DNA from 3 places in the Streptomyces sp. NBC_01260 genome. Region 1 is predicted to be linked to each of the others. Evidence: riboswitches for the same ligand, from Rfam matches in the RefSeq annotation. Region 1 holds a riboswitch; each other region holds the start of a gene.
The links. Region 1 has a riboswitch for cyclic di-AMP ahead of OG322_RS13440 (C40 family peptidase). Riboswitches for the same ligand answer to the same signal wherever they lie in the genome.
Positions count from the first base shown of each region.

Region 2: it holds a riboswitch for cyclic di-AMP, as region 1 does, so the genes downstream of both, OG322_RS33880 (C40 family peptidase) here and OG322_RS13440 (C40 family peptidase) in region 1, are expected to answer to the same signal.
Region 3: it holds a riboswitch for cyclic di-AMP, as region 1 does, so the genes downstream of both, OG322_RS22560 (LysM peptidoglycan-binding domain-containing protein) here and OG322_RS13440 (C40 family peptidase) in region 1, are expected to answer to the same signal.

Region 1 covers NZ_CP108464.1:3,120,673-3,127,777, forward strand. Annotated here, with positions in the region: gene OG322_RS13430 (M23 family metallopeptidase) at 90-1,643, shown strand; gene pcrA (DNA helicase PcrA) at 1,685-4,123, opposite strand; cyclic di-AMP (ydaO/yuaA leader) riboswitch at 4,383-4,546, shown strand; gene OG322_RS13440 (C40 family peptidase) at 4,545-5,714, shown strand; gene OG322_RS13445 (hypothetical protein) at 6,038-6,946, shown strand; gene OG322_RS13450 (hypothetical protein) at 7,041-7,105, opposite strand, start outside.
Region 2 covers NZ_CP108464.1:7,594,016-7,601,120, reverse strand. Annotated here, with positions in the region: gene OG322_RS33900 (FAD-dependent monooxygenase) at 1-1, shown strand, start outside; gene OG322_RS33895 (hypothetical protein) at 679-846, shown strand; gene OG322_RS33890 (ATP-dependent Clp protease proteolytic subunit) at 1,026-1,661, shown strand; gene OG322_RS33885 (hypothetical protein) at 1,669-1,977, shown strand; cyclic di-AMP (ydaO/yuaA leader) riboswitch at 2,307-2,479, shown strand; gene OG322_RS33880 (C40 family peptidase) at 2,483-2,956, shown strand; gene OG322_RS33875 (LysE family translocator) at 2,994-3,647, opposite strand; gene OG322_RS33870 (LysR family transcriptional regulator) at 3,720-4,637, shown strand; gene OG322_RS33865 (ATP-binding protein) at 4,663-5,094, opposite strand; gene OG322_RS33860 (helix-turn-helix domain-containing protein) at 5,297-6,157, shown strand; gene OG322_RS33855 (DUF397 domain-containing protein) at 6,183-6,389, shown strand; gene OG322_RS33850 (8-amino-7-oxononanoate synthase) at 6,435-7,105, opposite strand, start outside.
Region 3 covers NZ_CP108464.1:5,077,721-5,084,825, reverse strand. Annotated here, with positions in the region: gene OG322_RS22580 (Ppx/GppA phosphatase family protein) at 1-222, opposite strand, end outside; gene OG322_RS22575 (DUF501 domain-containing protein) at 294-872, opposite strand; gene OG322_RS22570 (FtsB family cell division protein) at 937-1,407, opposite strand; gene eno (phosphopyruvate hydratase) at 1,588-2,874, opposite strand; gene OG322_RS22560 (LysM peptidoglycan-binding domain-containing protein) at 3,182-3,928, opposite strand; cyclic di-AMP (ydaO/yuaA leader) riboswitch at 3,933-4,104, opposite strand; gene OG322_RS22555 (transglycosylase family protein) at 4,417-5,352, opposite strand; gene OG322_RS22550 (cytochrome P450 family protein) at 5,458-6,849, opposite strand.

The DNA.
Region 1 (7,105 bases):
GCCGGGTACAGTCGCGGCCACTGCTTTCCCCCCGGAGTCCCCCACGGGCCCCGGACACAGGTACTGCTGTCGAGGCGAGAGAGAAGTTGGTGAACGACCAGCACCCCCACGCCGGGCACGTCGGATACGACAGCCAATCCACGGGCGGATTCGACAACGACCCGCTCTTCGGCTCCCTCCCCGGCGGCTACGGCGGTTCGTACGACGCCACGCCCGGTTACGCCGCCCCGTACGACAGCGGGCAGGCCGGTCACAGCGGCCAGTACGACGCCACCCAGTGGGACACGGGCGCACACCGGACCGCCGCGTACGACCACGCCGCCGACTACGCGGCCTACACCCCCCACCCTCAGCAGCACCCCCCGTACGAGACGGCCCCGCAGTACGACGCGGCCCCGCAGTACGACACCACCGCGACCTGGGCGGCGCAGGACGGCTACGGCGCGAACATCCCGGCGCAGGGCGGCGCCCCGGACGCATCCGGCCAGTGGGACACCTCCGGCTGGTACGCGAACGGCCAATGGTCAAGCACCGACACGGCGGGATACGACTCCGGCGCGTACGACGCCACCGCCTGGAACACCGGCGCCACGCCCGAGCACGGACAGCGAACGCCGCACAATGTGACGGAATCGCACGAGCCCGAACAGACCGCACAGCATCCGTACGAGACACACGAGACGTACGAGGTGCACGAGGCGTACGAGCCTTACGAAGACCGCTCCCAGGAGCAGGGCCAGGACCAGCGCCACGCCCCCGCCCATGAACAGGCCTCCTACGACGCGCAGGATTCGCACGAGCCCGGCGCCGGCCACGAAGCCGAGGCCCTGGACCAGGACCCGTCCCCGGCCCCTGCCGTGTCCCGTCGCCCCGCGAGCCATCCGGTCTCCCGCGGCAGCCGCAGCCGCAGGCGTTCGCCCGCCAAGCGCTCCGCTCTCCTCACCGTCGCCGTTCCCTCCGCCTGCGTGATGAGCGTGGCCGGTATCGCCGCCGCCTCCGTGGGCGGGATGGGCGGCGGCGAGGAGAAGAAGGACGACACCACGACGATGGCGGCCGCCGACCCCGGCACGGTCAAGCCGGTCGCCGCCAACAACAAGCTGGACACCCAGCTCGCCAACCTCAGCGCCGACGCGGAGAACTTCGCCGACCGCGCGAGCCGCACCCAGGAGCGCATCGACCTGAAGGAGCGGCAGGCCGCCGAGAAGAAGAAGCGCATCGCGGAGGCCGCCCGCAAGGAGGCCCTGCGCCCCAAGTACGTCATGCCGGTCAAGGAGCACGGCCTCAGCGCGTACTTCGGCCAGGCGGGCGTCAACTGGATGTCCGTGCACACGGGCATCGACTTCCCCGTCCTGTACGGCACCCCGGTGATGGCCGCGACCGACGGCACCGTTCACACGCAGTTCAACACCGCCTACGGGAACATGGCCATCGTCACGATGGCCGACGGCACCGAGACCTGGTACTGCCACCTCAGCAGCACCCGGATCCGCTCGGGCCCGGTCAAGGCCGGTGACGTCATCGCGTACTCCGGGGACTCCGGCAACTCGACCGGCCCGCACCTGCACTTCGAGGTGCGGCCCGGCGGCGGCGCGGCCATCGACCCGCTGCCCTGGCTCCGCAGCCACAACGTCGACCCGACCTGAGCCGGCGGACGGCCGCGCCCGTCCGCCGGACCGGACGGGCGCTACAGCTTCTGGACCGGCGCGTACCGCAGCAGCAGCTTCTTCGGCCGCTCGTCACCGAAGTCGACCGTGGCCTTCGCCTGGTCGCCGATGCCCTCGACCGCCGTCACCGTGCCCAGACCGAACTGGTCGTGGGTGACCCGGTCGCCGACCACCAGCGTGATCGTCGGCTTGTCCGAGGTCCGCCGGGTCGCGAAGCCCGAGGGCCCGGAGCGCGAGCGGGACGCGGACAGCGACGAGGTGATGCCCGACGTCGGTCCCGCCGGAGCCGCCATCGGGCCCTTCCGCTTCCACTCCAGGTGCTGGTCCGGGATCTCCTCCAGGAACCGTGACGGCGGGTTGTACGAGGGCTGGCCCCACGCGCTGCGCATCGCCGCCCGGGTCAGGTAGAGCCGCTCGCGGGCGCGGGTGATACCGACATACGCGAGCCGGCGCTCCTCCTCCAGCTCCTTGACCTGGCCCAGCGCCCGCATGTGCGGGAAGACGCCGTCCTCCATGCCGGTCAGGAAGACCACCGGGAATTCGAGGCCCTTCGCCGTGTGCAGGGTCATCAGCGTGACGACTCCGGAGCCGTCGGTGTCCTCGTCGGGGATCTGGTCGGAGTCGGCGACGAGCGCGACCCGCTCCAGGAACTCGGAGAGGGTGCCCGCACCCTCCTCCTCGCCGCGCTCCTGCTCGAATTCGAGCGCGACGGCGGCAAGCTCCTGGAGGTTCTCGATCCGGGTCTCGTCCTGCGGGTCGGTGGAGGCCTGGAGCTCGGCGAGGTAGCCGGTCCGTTCCATGACGGCCTCCAGCACCACCGCGGGGCCCGCGCCCGACTCGACGATCGTGCGCAACTCCTCCATCAGCGTGTTGAACCGCTTGACGGCGTTGGCGGAACGCGCGGCCATGCCGTACGCCTCGTCGACGCGGCGCAGCGCCTGCGGGAAGGTGATCTTCTCGCGTAGTGACAGGGCGTCGATCATCGCCTCGGCCCGGTCGCCGATGCCGCGCTTGGGCACGTTCAGGATGCGGCGCAGCGGGACCGTGTCCTCGGGGTTGGCGAGGACCCGGAGGTAGGCCAGGACGTCCCGGACCTCCTTGCGCTCGTAGAAGCGCACACCGCCGACGACCTTGTAGGGCAGGCCGACCCGGATGAAGATCTCCTCGAAGACACGGGACTGCGCGTTCGTCCGGTAGAAGATCGCGACATCTCCGGCCCTGGCGTCGCCCGCGTCGGTCAGCCGGTCGATCTCGTCGGCGACGAACTGCGCCTCGTCGTGCTCGGTGTCCGCGACGTAGCCGGTGATCCGGGCTCCGGAGCCGGCGTTGGTCCAGAGGTTCTTCGGGCGGCGGCTCTCGTTGCGCTCGATGACGGCGTTGGCGGCGGACAGGATCGTCTGGGTGGAGCGGTAGTTCTGTTCCAGCAGGATCGTGGTCGCGTCCGGGTAGTCCTCCTCGAACTGGAGGATGTTGCGGATCGTGGCGCCGCGGAAGGCGTAGATCGACTGGTCCGCGTCACCGACGACGCACAGCTCGCCGGGGGCGTCGGCGGCACCGGCCGGGCCGACCAGTTCCCGTACGAGCGTGTACTGGGCGTGGTTGGTGTCCTGGTACTCGTCGACCAGGACGTGCCGGAAGCGGCGGCGGTAGTGCTCGGCGACGTCGGGGAAGGCCTGGAGCAGGTGCACCGTCGTCATGATGATGTCGTCGAAGTCCAGCGCGTTGGCCTCGCGCAGCCGGGCCTGGTACATCGCGTAGGCCTGGGCGAGCGTCTTCTCGAAACCGTCCGCCGCCTGGCCGGCGAAGGTCTCCTCGTCGATCAGCTCGTTCTTCAGGTTCGACACCTTCGCCGTGAACGACTTCGGCGGGAAGCGCTTCGGGTCGAGGTCGAGATCGCGGCAGACCAGGGCCATCAGCCGCTTGGAGTCCGCGGCGTCGTAGATCGAGAACGAGGAGGTGAAGCCGAGCTTCTTCGACTCGCGGCGCAGGATCCGTACGCACGCGCTGTGGAAGGTCATGACCCACATGGCGTTGGCGCGGGGGCCGACGAGCTGCTCGACGCGCTCCTTCATCTCGCCGGCGGCCTTGTTGGTGAAGGTGATCGCCAGGATCTGGCCGGGGTGCACCCCGCGCTCGGCCAGCAGGTGGGCGATGCGGTGGGTCAGCACCCGGGTCTTGCCCGAACCGGCCCCGGCGACGATGAGCAGCGGGGACCCCGCGTGCACCACGGCGGCACGCTGCTCGGTGTTCAGCCCGTCGAGCAGCGCGGCGGCGTCGATGACCGGGCGGTGGGCCCCGTCGCGGTAGTACGCGTCGCGGGGCGGCGGGGGCCCGTCGAACACGCCCCCGAAGAGGTCCTCCGGCACCGCTTCGGGTGCGGAGTCCTCGGGGGGCGGCGGGGGCCCTTCCTCCGTGTGCTGGAGGCCGGCCAGGAAACTGTCGTCAAAGAGGCTGCTCATCGCTGTCCGAGTCTAGGCGGCCGCACTGACACCCCGGGGCCGCATCACGAACCGCGCACCACCGCGCGGCCACGGAAAGCGATGCCGCACCCACCCTGTGTGGACGGACCCCGCACCTGACCTGCCCGCACCGCGTCCACTTCGGCAAGGTCACGAAAATGTATCGGGCATATCGAACATCAACCTTCACAGCGACACCATGAGTTGGCTAGCGTGCTCGTTCGGGCGGCCCGTACCCCCAGAGGCGAACCACGCCGAGCGGGCGTCCACGCCGAATCCGGCCTGCCCGTACGGGGTCCGGAACCGGGGACCCACACGCAGCACCGGGGTGAATCGGTCCGAACCCCCACCAGGACCGTAGGGCAGCCTTCCGTTCCGCCCGAACCCGACAGCTAACCCGGTAGGCGGTCCACGGAAGGAGATGCCGGCCTTGGCATCGCATCGCAAACCGCGCCCCCGGGTGCGCAGCACCACCCCGGCCATCGGGTTCACGACGGCCGCACTCGCCTCGGTGACCCTGCTGTCCACGCAGAGCGCGCTGGCGGCCCCGGCCCCGAAGCCCAGCATCGAGGACGTCCAGAAGAAGGTCGACGGCCTCTACCGGCAGGCGGGCACCGCGACCCAGCACTACGACCAGGCGAAAGAGGCGTCCGCCAAGCAGCGCACCAAGGTGGACGCGCTGCTGGACGACATCGCCGAGCGCGCCGACAAGCTGAACGACGCCCGCCGGACGCTCGGGAACTACGCCGCCGCCCAGTACCGCGACGGCGCGCTCGCGCCGACCGCCACCTTCTTCCTGGCCAACGACCCGCAGTCGTTCTTCGACCAGACCCACCTCATGAACCGGATGGCCGCGAACCAGCAGCAGGCCGTCACGGACTTCCGTACGAAGCAGGCCGAGGCGTCGAAGAAGCGTGCCGAGGCGGTGACGAGCCTGGAGACGCTCACCGCGTCGCAGACCAAGCTGCGTACCAGCAAGCAGAACGTGCAGAACAAGCTGACCGAGGCCCGCACGCTGCTGTCGAAGCTGACCGCCGAGGAGAAGGCGCGCCTCGCCGAGCTGGAGCGGAAGAAGCAGGCCGAGGCCAAGCGCAAGGCCGCGGAGCTGGCGGAGAAGCAGGCCGCCGCGAAGGCGGAGGCCGACCGCAAGGCCAAGGAGGCCGGAAGCGGGACCGGCACGGGGACGGGCTCGGGAACGGGCTCGGGCACCGGGACAGGCTCCGGCTCGGACAGCAGCGCCACGACGAAGGCCGGGAAGGTCCTCGCGTTCGCCCGGGCCCAGATCGGCAAGCCGTACGTCTGGGGGGCGACCGGCCCGGCCTCGTACGACTGCTCGGGGCTCACCCAGGCGGCCTGGAAGGCCGCGGGCGTCACCCTCCCGCGGACCACCTGGGACCAGGTGAAGGTCGGCACCCGGATCGCCACGGCGGATCTGCAGCCCGGGGACCTGGTCTTCTTCTACGACGACATCAGCCACGTCGGCATCTACAAGGGCGACGGCATGATGATCCACGCGCCGAAGCCGGGGGCGGACGTGCGCGAGGAGTCGATCTACTACATGCCGATCTACGGGAGCGTGCGGCCCGGCTAGCGAGTGTCCGGCGCCCCCAGGGGCCTGCCGTACGGAGCACGCGTAGTGGGTCCGTGGCCCAATACGCGGGCTCCGTGGGACCGTTAGCGTGTTCTTATGCCACTCATGGGGGAGTTGCGGCGCCGGCTAGGCCGGCGCGCTGTACCACGTACGGAAGCGCGGGTGCTGGGGTTACGCCGGCGGCGGGACCGGGGACAGGGCGCACTGGAGTGTCCCGGCCTGGTGGTCGTGGCGGTCATCGGGGCCCTGGTCGCGACCGGGATCGGCGCCGACCTGTCCGAGACGCGGGCACAGCGCGCAGAGCACCACAGGAGCGAGCGACCGTGAAGATCTTGGAGAGCGTCCGGGGCATGGCCTTCCTGGGGACCTTCGGCCAGGCCAGGCTGTTCTCGGCAGCCTGCGCCGAGCGCACCGCCGGGGTACTCCTCCAGTACCTCGCCGACGAGGGGCGCCCGGCGGACCAGGACACCTGTGTGGCCGCGCTGGAGCTGCTGTGGGACACCGCGCCGCCGGACGAGAACGTGGCCGCCGCCATGCACCGCAGGCTGAGCGCACTGCCGGAGCTCGGTCAGGAGTTCCGGCCGAGCGGCGTCCGGCAGTCGGCGGCGCTCGGGCTCAGAGCCCTGTTCGCCGGCATCGCGATGCTCATCGACCAGGGCCCGGACGGCGCGGTCGAACCGTCCGAATCGGCGCGGGCGCTCGCCCGGGAGCTGGACGGGGAGGTCGGCGCGACGGCCGCCGAGGAGGACGCGATCCAGGACCGGGACGTCGAGCGGATCATGTCCTGGAGCCCGCAGGAGCGGACGCTGCACGTCCACGGGCTGCGCGCGGCGGCGGCGGAGACGGGCCGCGACCGGCTGGCGGCGGCCCGGACCCGCCACGGCCTCGGCGACGGGGCACCGGACGGAGCCTTCACGCACCCGGGCTCGGTCTCGGTCACGGCCACCGCCGACCGCGGCGATGTCGCGGCGGCCGAACAGCGCGCCCGTTACGGGGTGGTGGGCCGGATCACGGCGGGCTCCGACGCGGGGGGCTACCTCCGTGTCGACCGGCTGGCCGACCTCGCCGAGTCGCCCGAGGAGCGGGCCTCCGCTGCCGGAGTGGACATCCTGGTGGCGGCCGACCCGGCGATGACGCGGGACTACGTGGGCGAGTGGGTCGAGGACTGGGCGGGTGTGGAGGAGGCGCTGCGGCGGGAGGGCCGGCAGGTCGACTGGGACGCCGCGCCGTAGTCAGAAGCGCTCAGAGGTGGTCGACAGTGGTCAGCGGTGGTCAGCCACCGGTCGGTTGCGGACGGCCGCCGGCCACCCACCGGCCACCACCCGCTCAGGTCCAGAGCGTGGCGATGAAGATGTTGACGACCGTCAGTCCGCCCACCGCCGCGAAGAGGC
Region 2 (7,105 bases), 4.5 Mb from region 1:
ACTCCTGCTGCCGCGGGCGGAGCACTGCCGATGACGGTCCTGCGGGCGCGCCCCCTCGCGGCAAGAACGCACCCGTGCAGGAGATCAGCGGCCGACCGAGGGTCACCCATCCGGATACGGGCCGGCGCCTGGTCCGTCGTCACGATCGCCCGTTGCACCCGTTCCCGAGGTGCGACCAGCTCCGACGCCGACGCCTCGAACCGGTCGTGCGCCCGCCCCGGATCACCGACGTATAGCTCACACACGCCTTCGAAGCCCCGTAGGTGCCCCGACCCGAAGCTGCTGCCCGACGGGTCGCCGGCGGCCCGCTCCTCGATGTCGTACCAGGCCAGACCGAGCGCCGCATGCGCTTGCCGTTCCAAGCCGGCCCGAGCGGCGACCCCCGCCTCCACGCATGCGCCCGGGCCACCTGCGCCTGCAGGAGCGCACGGAAGAGCACGTCAAGTCGATGGTCGCCTGGCTGCTGGTGTCGGCGCGGCGCCGCGGAGGAAGGGCCGGCACCGGCCTGCGCACGACGACGGCCGACGGGGCTGGGCCGCCTGTGCGCAGCCCTCCGGCTGGCCGTCAGGCGCCGCGTGGTGGCCCGGAACGTCGCCGAGTACATCACCGTCCCGCGCAAGGCCCGGAAGGCTGACACGCCTGCACGAAGCCCGCCACAGCTGTCTCACGTTCCTGGCGATGAACGGTGTGCCGGACACGGTTCTGGCGGCGTGGGCAGCGCACACGAACGTCGGCTTCACCAAGCGGGTGTACGTACATCCGACGGCCGATGACATGCGGTCGGCGTCCGCGCAGTTGGAGGCCCTGCTGGGCTTCAAGGACGGGCCCTCTCGACCTGCTGTGTGAGAGATTGTCAGATTTCGTCTCTCAAGCCAAGAGCGAAACCGCGTCTGATCTGTTGTTTCCCTTGGATCACTAGGGCACGCTCCTCACCATAATCTTCTGTACGTCCTGTACATTTTCCACAGAAGCGCGCGCAGGCACCCCCACGGGCCCCTGCGCGCCCCGGAGGAGAGGTCTTCGCCATGCACCGCCCCGCCGCCCGCTACGTACTGCCCGAGTTCACCGAGCGCACGTCCCAGGGGACCCGCACGCTCGACCCGTACTCCAAACTGCTGGCCGAACGGGTCGTCTTCCTCGGCACCCCGGTCGACGACACTGCGGCCAACGACCTGGTCGCGCAGTTCATGTACCTGGAGCACGACGCACCCGACCGGCCCATCCAGCTCTACATCAACTCCCCCGGCGGCTCGTTCGGAGCCATGACCGCGGTCTACGACACGATGGCGTTCCTCACCTGCGAGGTGGAGACCTTCTGCCTCGGCCAGGCGGGCGCCGGCGCGGCCGTACTGCTGGCCGCGGGAGCCCCCGGCCGACGGCACGCGCTGCCCGGCGCACGGGTCGTGATGCAACAGCCGGAACTCGCCGAACCGTTGCAGGGGCAGCCGTCCGACCTGGAGATCGAGGCCCGGGAACTGGCCCGGATGCGCGAGACGCTGACGGGCATGCTGGTCCGCCACACCGGACGCTCCGCCGAGCAGATCACCGCCGACACCGAGCGCGATCTCATCCTCGACGCCGAGGGCGCCAAGGCCTATGGGCTGATCGACCACATCGTGCAGAGCCGCGGGCCCGCACTGCCACCGCCCGTCGCGCGGTGAAGCCCCGATGCAGCCACCGGAGTTCCCGCCGCTGCCCGCCCTGACCCGCGCGGAGGGCGAGTTCATCGACCGCTATCTGGAGGTAGTCGACCAGTTGGGCCGGATCAACCCGGCCCGCGCCGACGACACCTACCGGGCCCTGCGCGCCGCACAGGCACTCGCCTCGCACGCCGCGGCGCTGCGGGACGCGCTCGCACTGATGCACGAGCGGGGTGAAGCCCGGATCCACTCCGCCACGTTGACGCGGGCGCTACGGGTACTGGACGGCGAGCGCCGCGCCGGGCGGGTCACCGTGCCGCCGGCCCCGACGAGTTGATCAACTCCATTGCGCCGACACGCCCGACGGGTGGACCGAATTATCTCGCTCGTTCGGCGTAGGTGTCACCTCGCAGGAGGGACAGCTCAACTTGCGCTTTCGAGGTGGCCCATGGGTGAAATCTCCCGTTTCGCCGCTGGTACGGCACGGGCAGGGGAGGCCCGGCAACTCCCCGTAAAACCCCCTGTCCACCCGATCAGATCAGTCGTGATGAGCCTCACATGTCACCGTTTCACCTCGGAAATCCGGCGGTCGGTGAGTCAAGATCCCTGGGACGACAAGCCCCCGCCACCGCGGCGGGGCGGTCCGGGCGGACGCCGAGTCCTGCCGCCGCCCGGATGCCTGGTCGACAGGAGTGGATCGGCAGGAGTGGAGGACCCGAGCACAACGGGCCGACCGGACCTCCGGTTGTCCCTCGGGGTGAAGCCGCCTTGTGCGGCCGGGCAACTTCGCCAGCCCGAACCCGACAGGTCATCCTTCACAGGCGGCTGACGAAGGGTTGCGCATGAGTGCGCAGGTTCATGTCCCGTATCTGCTTGCCAGGGCCACAACGGCCTCGGTCATGACTCTCGCCGCCGTCGGCGGCACGCTGTTCGTCCCCGGCGCCGTGACCGACGCCCAGGCCGCGACTCATTCGTTGAAGGCGCTCGACATCGCCGCGTCGAAGAAGGGATCGCCGTACCGGTGGGGCGCCACCGGCCCCAGCCGTTTCGACTGTTCGGGGCTGACGCTCTACTCGTTCAAAAGAGTGGGCAAGAAGCTTCCTCGTACGGCGCAGCAGCAGTACAACAAGACCCGCCACATCCCGGCCTCGAAGCGGCAACGTGGCGATCTGGTCTTCTTCCACTCCGGCCGCAGCATCTTCCACGTGGGCATCTACGCGGGCAGCGGAAGAATCTGGCACTCGCCGAAGACCGGCGCCGTGGTGCGGCTGGAGAGGATCTGGACGAAGAGCGTCTTCTACGGGCGGGTCCGCTGACGCCTGTGCCCCGCCACCGGATGATCCGCACCTGGGATCAGTGCAGCAGGGTGCCGGTCACCAGCACCGCACCGAGTGCGGTGAGTGCCGCGCCGCTGCCGCCCTCGATCGCCCGGGCGGTACGCGGCCGGCGCAGCCACCGGCCCAGGCGGTCCACCAGGAGCGCCACGGCCGGGAACCAGATCAGTGCGAGCAGCACGACGATCACGGCGAGCAGCAGCGTCCTGGGCAGCGGGTCGGCCCCGGCAGGGACGAACTGCGGCAGCAGGCTGAGGAAGAGCACCGGCGCCTTGGGGTTCAGCGCGTTGGTCAGGAAGCCCTGGCGCAGTGCGCGCCGGGCCCCGACTGCGGCCTGCCCGCCGTCCGGCCGGTCCGCCGCGGTTTCGGGGGCGTGCGCCCGCCCGTCGCGGCGCCGGGCCGAGCGCAGCGCGCTGACGCCCAGGTAGAGCACGTACACCCCGCCGAGGAACTGAACCGTGCGGAACAGCACCGGCACCGCCACCAGCACGGCGGCCAGCCCGGCGACGGCGAGCGCGGTGTGGACGAGCAGCCCCCCGGCGACGCCGAGCGCGGTGGCCACCCCCGCCGACCGCGAGGCGAGAGCGTTGCGTACGACGACGGCGAAGTCCGCTCCGGGCAGCGCGACCATGGCGGCGGCGACTCCGAGGAAGGCAGTCAGTTGGGCGTCCATGGCTCCACCCTGGACCCGAACAGCCTTTAGCATGTACTTGCAATCTTATGGGTCTGCCAAAAGGAATGCTTAATGTACGACCCGACACGGCTCGCGGCGCTGGTGGCGGTCGCCGAGGCCGGTTCGATCACCCGGGCCGCCGCCCGCCTGGGCTACACGGCCCCCGCGCTCTCCCAGCAGCTCGCCAAGCTGGAGCGGGAGGCCGGTGCCGCGCTGCTGGTCCGGCACCACCGGGGCGCCCGTCTCACCGCCGCGGGCGAGCTGCTCGCCGGCCGGGCTCGGCGGGTCCTGGACGAGATGGACCAGGCCCGCCACGAGCTGGCCCGTCTCGCCGGACTCTCCGGAGGACGCCTGCGAGTCGGCACCTTCACCACGGCCGGCATCCATCTGCTGCCTCCCGTGCTGAGCGCCTTCCGCCGGGCGCACCCGGATGTGGAGCTGGTCGTCACGGAGTACGAGCCGCCGGGCGGGGTGGCGGCGGTGGCGGCGGGCGAGGTCGATCTCGCGCTGACGCACGCGTACGAACCGGCCGCCGCGACGCCGCTGCCCTCGGGCGTCAGTGCCGAGCCCCTGCTGGTCGAGGAACTGGTGCTGATCACCGCCGTCGGGCAGGTCCTGGCCGACGGCAGCGGGCGGCTTCCGGTGACGGACCTCGCGGGCCGGCCGCTGATCAGCAGCGCGCCCACGCATCCGCCGCGGCGCGGCGTGGAGAGTGCCCTGGCCGAGGCGGGCGCACTGCCCGCGGTGGTCTGCGAGTCGCCCGGTTATGCGCTGGTGTGCGCCCTGGTCAGCGCGGGCATCGGGATCGCGGTGGTTCCCGAGATGGTCGCGGCGATGTCGCCGACGCCGCTGTCCGTACGGAGGCTGGATCCCGCCGCGTTCCGCCGGACGATCTCGGTGGTGCACCGCGGTGACCGGTCGAGCGCCGCGGCGGCGACTCTGCGGGCCCTGTTGCGGAGCGGGTTCGGACGGGCCGCCGCACCGCAGTGACCCGGGCGGCGATGCGCGGGTCCGGTCAGCTCTGGACGGGGACGTTCCAGGGGAGGACGATCCAGACGGTCTTGCCGCCGTCGGCGGTGGGTGTGACGGTCAGCCGGCCACCGTACTCCTTGGCCAGGGAACGGATGATCACCATGCCGCGCCCGTTGTCCTGCTGGACGGCGGCGGGCAGCCGCTGGGGCCAGCGGGGGTGACTGTCCGTCACCCCGAGGTGCAGCTGTTCCTCGCGCTCCAGCCGGAGGTCCACGGTGAAGGTGGGCGACTGGCCGAACGTGTGCTGGACCGCGTTGGTCGCGAGCTCCGAGACGATCAGCCGGATGGTGTCCGCGGACTCGCTCCCGTCGGACAGTCCCCATTCGGCCAGTACCCGGGCCACATACCTCCGGGCCGCGGAGACCGAGACCGCCTCGCTCGGCAGAGTGACGCTTGCCTCTTGATGGTCCGCCATGGCCGGCCGCCCCTTTCCCACCCGGAACGACCCGCGATCGGTCCGCTGTGCTTCGCGCCAGATTGCCATTGATGCTGCCCTCTGTAACGACGATCCACCAAGATATGCATATATCTGTCGCTCAAAGCGGTGAACTCTTCCCCCGATGCCGTGCGGGAGCGGCACACTGTCCGCTCGGCAGGGAGAGGGAGGGAGGCACCACATGCAGCACGGCCCTGCGGTGCGGCGCCGCAAGCTCGGGGAGGAGCTGCGGAGTCTGCGCCATGCATCAGGACTCACCAGCCGGGACGCCGCGCAGCTGCTCGGCTGGCACCAGTCGAAGGTGAGCCGGATCGAGACGGGTGTCAGTGGGGTGCGGGCCGGCGATGTCACCCGGCTGCTGGACACGTACGCCGTGGACGACCCGCAGTTGCGGAAGGTCCTGAAGGCGCTCGCCGGTTCGGCGGGCGGTGGCGGCGCGGGCTGGTGGCACGCCTACCGCGGCCTCATCCCGCCCCAGTACCGCGACTTCATCAGCCTGGAGTCCCAGGCGCGCACCGCCCGCACGCTGGAGACCTCGGTGGTGCCCGGCCTGTTGCAGACCGCCGACTACGCACGGGCGGTGACCCGGGCCGCGCTCGACGGGCTGCCGGCCGGCCAGCTGGACTCGCTGGTGGAGGTGCGGCTCGCCCGGCAGGGGGTGCTCCGGAGCGATCCGCCGCTGCGGCTGAGCGCGGTGCTCGACGAGGCGGTGCTGAGGCGCGCGGTCGGCGGCCGGCGGGTGATGAGGGAGCAGTTGCGCCATCTCGTCCGGCTGGCCCAACTACCGCATGTGAATCTTCAGTTGCTGCCCTTCTCGGTCGGCGGCTATGTCGGCCTCACCGGACCTTTCGTTATCTTCTCCTTTCCGAGCATTTCTGATCTAGATGTGGTCGTTCTTGACCATTTGACGAGTAGCCTCTACCTGGAGCGGAAAGAAGACCTCGAGGCGTACAGCTCGGCATTCCGCACTCTGCAGGCGCACGCGCTGTCGCCGGAGCACTCGTTGGACCTGATCGCCGCGATCGACCGCGCCGGTCAGTAACTACGGACTGCCCGAGGGGGGCGTCATGTCGGATTGCCTCGCACAGCACGCGTTACGGTGGCGGCGCAGCAGCCGCAGCACGGGAATGAACAACTGCGTGGAAGCCGCGCCGTTCGACGGCAGGCGGCTGGCCGTGCGCGACTCCAAGGATGTGTCCAGGCCACCGTTGCAGTTCTCGGCCGCGGCCTGGACCTCCTTCGTCTCCGGTCTGAGCCTCCGCTCGGTCCGCTGACGCGACGGCGGACCGGTCACGGCGCCGGACGACGGCCATGCCGTCTCAGGCGTCCGGAGCGGTCCGCCGTACGATCGCGACCGCGGTCGTGATCTGCTCGTCCGTCAGGTCCGCGCGCGCCGTCAGCCGCAGCCGGGAGACGCCGTCCGGTACCGAGGGCGGCCGGAAGCACCCGACCGCCATACCGGCCGTACGGCAGTCGGCCGCCCAGCGGACCGCGGCGTCGGCCGACGGCGCGCGTACCGAGACCACGGCCGCGTCCGGCCGTACGGCGGTCAGACCGGCGGCCGTCAGCTGCTCGTACAGCGCGGTGGCGACCGTACGGGCCCGGCCCGCTCGTTCCGGTTCGCGGCGCAGCAGCCGGAGGCTGCCCAGTGCGGCGCCGGCGGCGGCCGGGGCGAGCCCGGTGTCGAAGATGAACGTACGGGCCGTGTTGACCAGGTGGTCGATGACCCGGGCGGGGCCGAGGACCGCGCCGCCCTGGCTGCCCAGGGACTTGGAGAGGGTGAGCGTGGCGACGACGCCGTCGCCGCCCGCGAGGCCGGCGGCCGCGAGCGCGCCGCGCCCGCCTTCCCCGAGCACCCCCAGGCCGTGCGCGTCGTCGACGAGCAGCGCGGCGCCCTCGTCGCGGCAGACCTCGGCCAGTGCGGCCAGTGGCGCGGCGTCGCCGTCGACGGAGAAGACCGAGTCGGTGACCGCCAGCGCCCTGCCGTCGT
Region 3 (7,105 bases), 2.0 Mb from region 1:
CGCGCCGTGCTCCTTGATCACCGCCGCGTACCGCCGGCAGGCGGCGAACGTCCGCTCCAGAGCCTCGGGGGCGAGCCGTCCGGTCCGGTCGACGCCCTGCCCGAGCCGGACGATCTCCATCCGCCGGTCGAGCTCGGTGAGCTCCCCCGTGCCGGGGTCGGCGTCCGCCACCAGCAGGCGGATCGAGTTGGTACCGCAGTCGATGGCGGCCACGCGCGTCATGAAGTACTCCTCATTCAAGCCCCTTCGATTGCGGAGCGGGGGTCCGGGGGGCGGAGCCCCCGTGCGGACGGTCAGTCCTCGTCCGGCGCGCCGTCGGCCGCGTCGGCCGTCCCGCCGTCCTTCTCCTCCGGCGCGCCGCACGGCGACACGCACGGACCCTTGCGCCACCACTGCGGCAGCATCGCGATCGCCTCGTCCCCCAGCGGGTTCACCCCCGGCCCCGCGGCCAGCGAGTGCCCCACGAGCACGTGCAGGCACTTCACCCGGTCCGGCATGCCCCCCGCACTCGGGAAGCCCTCCAGCACCTCGATGGAGTCACGCCGCGCGATGTAGTCCTCGTGCGCGGCCCGGTACGCGGCGGCCAGCTCGGGGTCCGTACCGAGGCGCTCGGTCATCTCCCGCATGACCCCGTTCGCCTCCAGCGTGCCGATCGCGGACGCCGCACGCGGGCACGTCAGGTAGTACGTCGTCGGGAACGGCGTGCCGTCCTCCAGCCGCGGCTGGGTCTCGACCACGTCCGGGTTTCCGCACGGACAGCGGTGCGCGATGGCGCGCAGCCCGCGCGGCGGGCGCCCCAGCTGCTGCTGGAACGCGGCGATGTCCGCGTCGGTGGGCGCGGTGGGCTCGGTCTGGGGAGGGGGCGTTTCCATGCCTGCCTAGGTTCTGATCGGGCTGCTTGAACTGCGGTTCCGCAGATGAACGAGGGAACGCGGGTCAGCCGCGGTCGGCGCTGTCGACGCCGTCCCACAGATTGGAGTGCCACGGCCGGCCGGACTCGTCCGGCTTTCCGTTGCGCTCCTTGACCGCGTCGGGGTCGACCACCGTGTAGCTGGTCTCTCCCGGAAGAAGGTAGTGCAGGTGCTCGCGGGCCAGCCGCTTGATGTACGCGTCGTCCTGGAGGCGCGACTTCTCGTCGCGCAGTTCCTCGGTGCGTGCCTCGGCCTCCTGCGCGAGCCGCTCCTGGTCGGCGATCTCGTCGCGCTGCGACACGTACTGCCGCATCGGGTACGCGAGTGCGACGACCAGGGAGCAGACGATCAGGGCCAGGACGGCCGCCCGGCCGGTGAGGCGGGAGCGGTGCGCCTGACGGCGGTTCTGGGACCGGTAGACGCGGGCTGCGGTCTGCTCACCGAGCAGCCTCAGCCGGGTCGCGGTGGAGAACCGGTCCCGGTCCTTCGCGGCCATGTCTCCGCCTCCCCATTACGCACGTCCGTCCCCGCACACGGTACGGGACCGAGTGCGGGGACGGACGGAGGCCGGGGCGCTGGACCCGGCCGGGCTTGTCAGCCCTAGGGCCTCTCGTTTGGATCATGCCGGGCTCGCGGGGTCCGGCCTGATCCAAACGAAAGACCCTAGCTGTGCTCGTCAGCCTTCGGAGCGAAACCGCGGGAACGCCGAGCGGCCCGCGTACACCGCGGCGTCGTCGAGGATCTCCTCGATGCGCAGCAGCTGGTTGTACTTGGCGACGCGGTCCGAGCGGGCCGGGGCGCCGGTCTTGATCTGGCCGCAGTTCACGGCGACCGCGAGGTCGGCGATGGTGACGTCCTCGGTCTCGCCGGAGCGGTGGGACATCATGCACTTGAAGCCGTTGCGCTGGGCCAGCTCGACGGCGTCCAGGGTCTCGGTCAGCGAACCGATCTGGTTGACCTTGACGAGCAGGGCGTTGGCGGAGCCCTCCTCGATGCCGCGGGCCAGGCGCTCCGGGTTGGTGACGAAGAGGTCGTCGCCGACGATCTGCACCTTGGCGCCGATCTTGTCGGTGATGACCTTCCAGCCGGCCCAGTCGTCCTCGTACAGCGGGTCCTCGATGGAGACCAGCGGGTACGCGGAGACGAGCTCCTCGTAGTACTCGGTCATCTCGGCGGCCGAGCGGGACTTGCCCTCGAACTCGTACTTGCCGTCCTTGTAGAACTCGGACGCGGCGACGTCGAGCGCGAGCGCGATGTCCTTGCCCGGGGCGTAGCCGGCTTCCTTGATGGCCTCGACGATGAGGTCGAGGGCCGCGCGGTTGGACTCCAGGTTCGGCGCGAAGCCGCCCTCGTCACCGAGGCCGGTGGACAGGCCCTTGGTCTTCAGGACCTTCTTCAGCGTGTGGTAGACCTCGGCGCCCCAGCGCAGGGCCTCGGAGAAGGACTCCGCGCCGATCGGGGCGATCATGAACTCCTGGATGTCCACGTTGGAGTCGGCGTGCGACCCACCGTTGAGGATGTTCATCATCGGGACGGGCAGCAGGTGCGCGTTCGGGCCACCGAGGTAGCGGAACAGCGGCAGGTCCGAGGCCTCGGACGCGGCGTGGGCGACGGCGAGCGAGACGCCGAGGATGGCGTTGGCGCCGAGCGAGCCCTTGTTCTCCGTGGCGTCCAGGTCGAACATGGCCTGGTCGATCAGCCGCTGCTCGGTCGCGTCATAGCCGACGAGCTCCGGGCCGATCTGCTCGATCACGGCGAGGACCGCCTTCTCGACGCCCTTCCCGTGGTAGCGGTTGGGGTCACCGTCGCGAAGCTCAATGGCCTCGAACGCACCGGTGGAGGCTCCGGACGGAACAGCAGCACGACCCGTGCTGCCGTCGTCGAGGCCAACCTCGACCTCGACCGTGGGGTTGCCCCGGGAGTCGAGGATTTCCCGGGCTACGACGACGTCGATGGACGGCACGAGGCATCTCCTTCTGGGATATGACGCTGGTTGTGCAGGGTCACTTTGGCCTTGCGACAAGAGCCTAACCGGCCCGGCCGTCTCAGTCGGCCGACCGCCCGTCCCCTGGGACGAAAAAGGACCCAAGAGCTGTCATAGCGGGGCGAACGGCCAGAAATTTACTGACCAGTAACTACAACAGTTGAACAATCAACGCGGAATCCGGTGAGCCGCGAAGCGATGGCCCGGCGACCGGCGAACCCCGGCCCGGCACGCATGGGGGGAAGATGCGGGCCGGGCCGGGGTGCTCAGCGAGGAGGGTGCTGAATCACTTCACCAGGTGGAGCTGCTGACCCGGGAAGATCATGTCGGCGTCCTTGACGATGTCCTTGTTCAGCTCGAACAGCTGCTCCCAGCCGCCCTTGACGTGGTGGTCGGCCGCGATCTTGCTCAGCGAGTCGCCGGTGACGACCTTGTACTCGCCATCACCCTTCTTGACCTTCTCGCCGGTCGGGGTGGTGACGGTCTTCTTCTGCTCCGCCTTGGGGGCGGTCGAGCGGTCAGAGCGGTTGGTGGCCGGGGCCTCGGTGCGCTCGGACTTCTTCGGCTCGGCCTGCTGGGCCGGAGCCGACTCCTGCTTGGGAGCGGTCTCGGTCTTGGGGGCGGTGGAGCCGGTGCCGACACCCGGGTCGACACCGTCGTTGCTCAGGTTGCCGGCACCGGCGCAGGACCAGGCGCCCGGTCCCTGCATGTCGAGGAGCTTCTCGGCCACGGTGATCTGCTGGGACTTGCTGGCCAGGTCGGCGCGGGCCGCGTACTGCGTACCGCCGGCGGCGGCCCAGCTGGACTGCGAGAACTGCAGACCGCCGTAGTAGCCGTTGCCGGTGTTGATGGACCAGTTGCCGCCGGACTCGCACTGGGCGACCGCGTCCCACGTGGAGACGGAGGCCGCGGAGGCGCCGGTCGCACCCATCAGGGGCACGGCGATGGCGGCACCGGTCACACCGGCGAGCGTGGCGATACGGACGGCCTTGGACGGGCGGCGGTGCTTGTTGCCCTTGCTGTTCAGCAGCATCGAGACTTCTCCTCACCGACGCCTGCGAGGTGAGCTGTCGGGTTCGGGCCAAGTGAGTTGCCCGGTCGCACGTCCTAGCGCACGACTTAACCCCAAGCCGGTCCTGATGCGTCTTGCGACGATCGGGCCCGGCACTTACCTGGGTCCCCCGCTCCTGCCTACGGCGCTTTACGCGTCTGTTCCCTTCGACCGACGGCAGGATTCGGCGTGACGATCGACGGGGCCCGCGGTGCGAGCGGTTCCGACCGTAAACACACGCAACCCCCATCTCCAAAGAAGGACATACCGGATAAACAGCCCTTACTTGCATCTGAAGAAGGCCTGTTTGCGCAGGTCGGAACGGATGCGGGGGGAGCTCCCGAACAAGACGCACCAGTTCACGCAAAGAGACCCATGTCTCACTTAGTCAAAAATGGGACATAGACCGCCTAAGTACCCCAGATTTGGGGCGCATTCAGCTGATGATCAGACTGCTTCCGCGGTCGTTCTCATCCGGCCTTCACGCCGAGATCGAGACTCTGGCCAGGGAGGATGAGGTCCGGGTCGGAGCCGACCGCCGCCTTGTTGGCCTCGTACAGCCCGGTCCAGCCGCCGGGCAGCTTCTGTGCGTCAGCAATCGCCCAGAGGTTGTCGCCCGGCCGGACGGTGTACGTACCGTCAGCGGCGGGTGCGCCCTTGCCGCGTGCGTCACCTTCGCCGCGCGAGGCGTGCCGTCCCGAGTCCCGGTCGCTGCCGGGCTTCTCCGGGGCCGGCGCACCGCGGTGCCTGCCGCCCGTGTCCCCGGCCCGGGAGGACCTGCCCGGGGCGTCGGAGGTGTCACTCGCGCCGGAGGAGCCGGATGCCGAGGGCGTGGCGGACGGGGAGTCCGAGGCGTCCGGCGTACGGTCCTTGTCGGCGGTGTCGGCGGTGTCGGCGGTGGCGTCGTCCGACGGGGTCTTCTTGGCGCCCTTGGACGCGCCGTCCGACGGGTCGGCGCTCGCGGACGGGTCCGCGCTCTCGGACGGGTGGGCGGACGGGGTGCTGCCCGGGTCGACGCCCGGCAGGGAACCGTCCACGGCGAGGCCGGAGATGACGGCGCAGCTGGGCCACGCCTTCGGCCCCTGGTCGTCCAGGACCTTCTCCGCCACGGCGATCTGCTGCGAGCGGCTGGCCAGGTCCGCACGCGGGGCGTACGAATCGCCGCCGTAGGACTTCCACACCTCCTGCGAGAACTGCAGGCCGCCGTAGAAGCCGTTGCTGAGGTCGGCACTCCACATGCCGCCGCTCTCGCACTCGGCGACCCGGTCCCAGGTCGAGGCGTCGGCTGCGTGCGCGCCGGCCGCGCCGAGCAGCGGGATGGCGATGGCCGAGCCGGTCACGCCTGCGGCGACGACGATCGCGGGTGCCTGCCGAGGGCGACGGTGCCTGCCGTTCGCGGAGCCCATGGGAATGCCTTCCGTGTGACGGACGAGTGACGGATGAGTCGAACGGTGAACCTAGCGGGACTCGAACGTGTGTCACAAGTCGATGCAGCAGAGATCACGTGAAAGTCACAGAGTTGACAGAGCGTCACCTTCGCCGGGGACGGTCTCGGGGGTGAACTCCACCGGAAGCGTGCGCAGTCCGCGCATGATGAGCCCGCCACGCCAGCGCAAATCGGCAGGTTCCACCGCAAGTCGCAGGTCCGGGAGGCGTTTCAGCAGCGTGGCGAGCGCGGCCTGTCCCTCCAGCCGGGCGAGCGGTGCTCCCAGGCAGTAATGGATGCCGTGACCGTAACCGAGGTGCTGATTGTCACGCCGCGAGAGGTCCAGCGTGTCCGGAGCGGCGAAGCGTTCGGGGTCCCGGTCGGCGGCCGCCAGCACCACCAGCACGGGGTCCCCCTCGGCGACCGGCTGCCCGCCGATCGTCAGCGCCTCGGTGGCGAACCGCCAGGTCGCCAGCTCCACCGGACCGTCGTAACGCAGCAGTTCCTCGACCCCGGTGGCCAGCAGCTCCGTCTCCCCCGCCGCCAGGGACCGCTGGAGCCGCTCGCGCTGCTCCGGGTGGCCCAGCAGGGTGTGGACGCCGTTGCCGATGAGGTTGACGGTCGTCTCGAACCCGGCGAAGAGCAGGATGAAGGCCATCGCGGCGGCCTCGTTCTCGGTCAGGTGCTCGCCGTCGTCACTCGCCCGGATCAGTCCCGAGATCAGGTCGTCCCCGGGGTTCTCGCGCTTGCGGTGGATGAGTTCGAGCAGATAGCCGCGCATCTTCTTCACCGAACGGGCCACCCCGCCGCGGGGGCCGCCGCCGTGGCGGATCATCATGCCCGCCCAGTCCCGGAAGTCGTCCTGGTCCTCGCGCGGGACGCCGAGCAGGTCGCAGATCGCGTAGATGGGGAGCGGGAAGGCGAACTCATGGATGAGGTCCGCCTCCCCCTTCTGCGCGAAGGAGTCGATGAGGCGGTCCGTCAGCTCCTGCACGCGCGGCGCGAACTCCGCGATGCGCCGGGGCGTGAACGCCTTCGACACCAGACGCCGCAGCCGGGTGTGATCGGGCGGGTCGATGTTCAGCAGATGCGTCATCAGCTCCGCCTTGCGCTCGCCCGGAATGCCGGTGCGGCCCTTGGCGTGCGCCGGCTCGGCGTGGTGCGCCGGGTTCTTGGAGAGCCGGGCGTCGGCGAGGGCCTGCTTGGCATCCGCGTACCGGGTGACGAGCCAGGCCTCGACCCCGCTGGGCAGGGTCGTGCGGTGCACGGGGCTGTGCTCGCGCAGCCAGGCGTACGCGGGGTACGGGTCGGTGGCGAACTCCCAGGTGAAGAGTTCGGGGGCGGGCGGCACGGCGTCGGCCGCGCCGGCCGCGTGGGCGGGGCAGCCGGCGGGTGCGGGCGCCGGGGTGGCTCCCGCAGCGTGCGCGGGCGCATCGGCGGGAGTGTCGGCAGGGGTGTCGGCGGGGCTGTCGTTCACCCCCCGACGTTAGCCGCTGCCCCTGGCCGGGCTGGGCGGTCCCTCCCCGATCAAGCCGGACCGGCCGCGTCGGCGGGATGGCCCGCTGTCCCGCCGGTCCTCCCGCTGGTACAAAGCGGTGGCTGCGGGCTCCGGTCCGGAGTGGCTGCATGGCCCGCCGGGCGTCTGGCCCTTGGCTGGTGATCGCGCGCCGGCCGGGCCGAGGGACATCCCCCGCGGCCCGATCGATGCCTCGTCCGGGTCCTGAGTCAGGTAC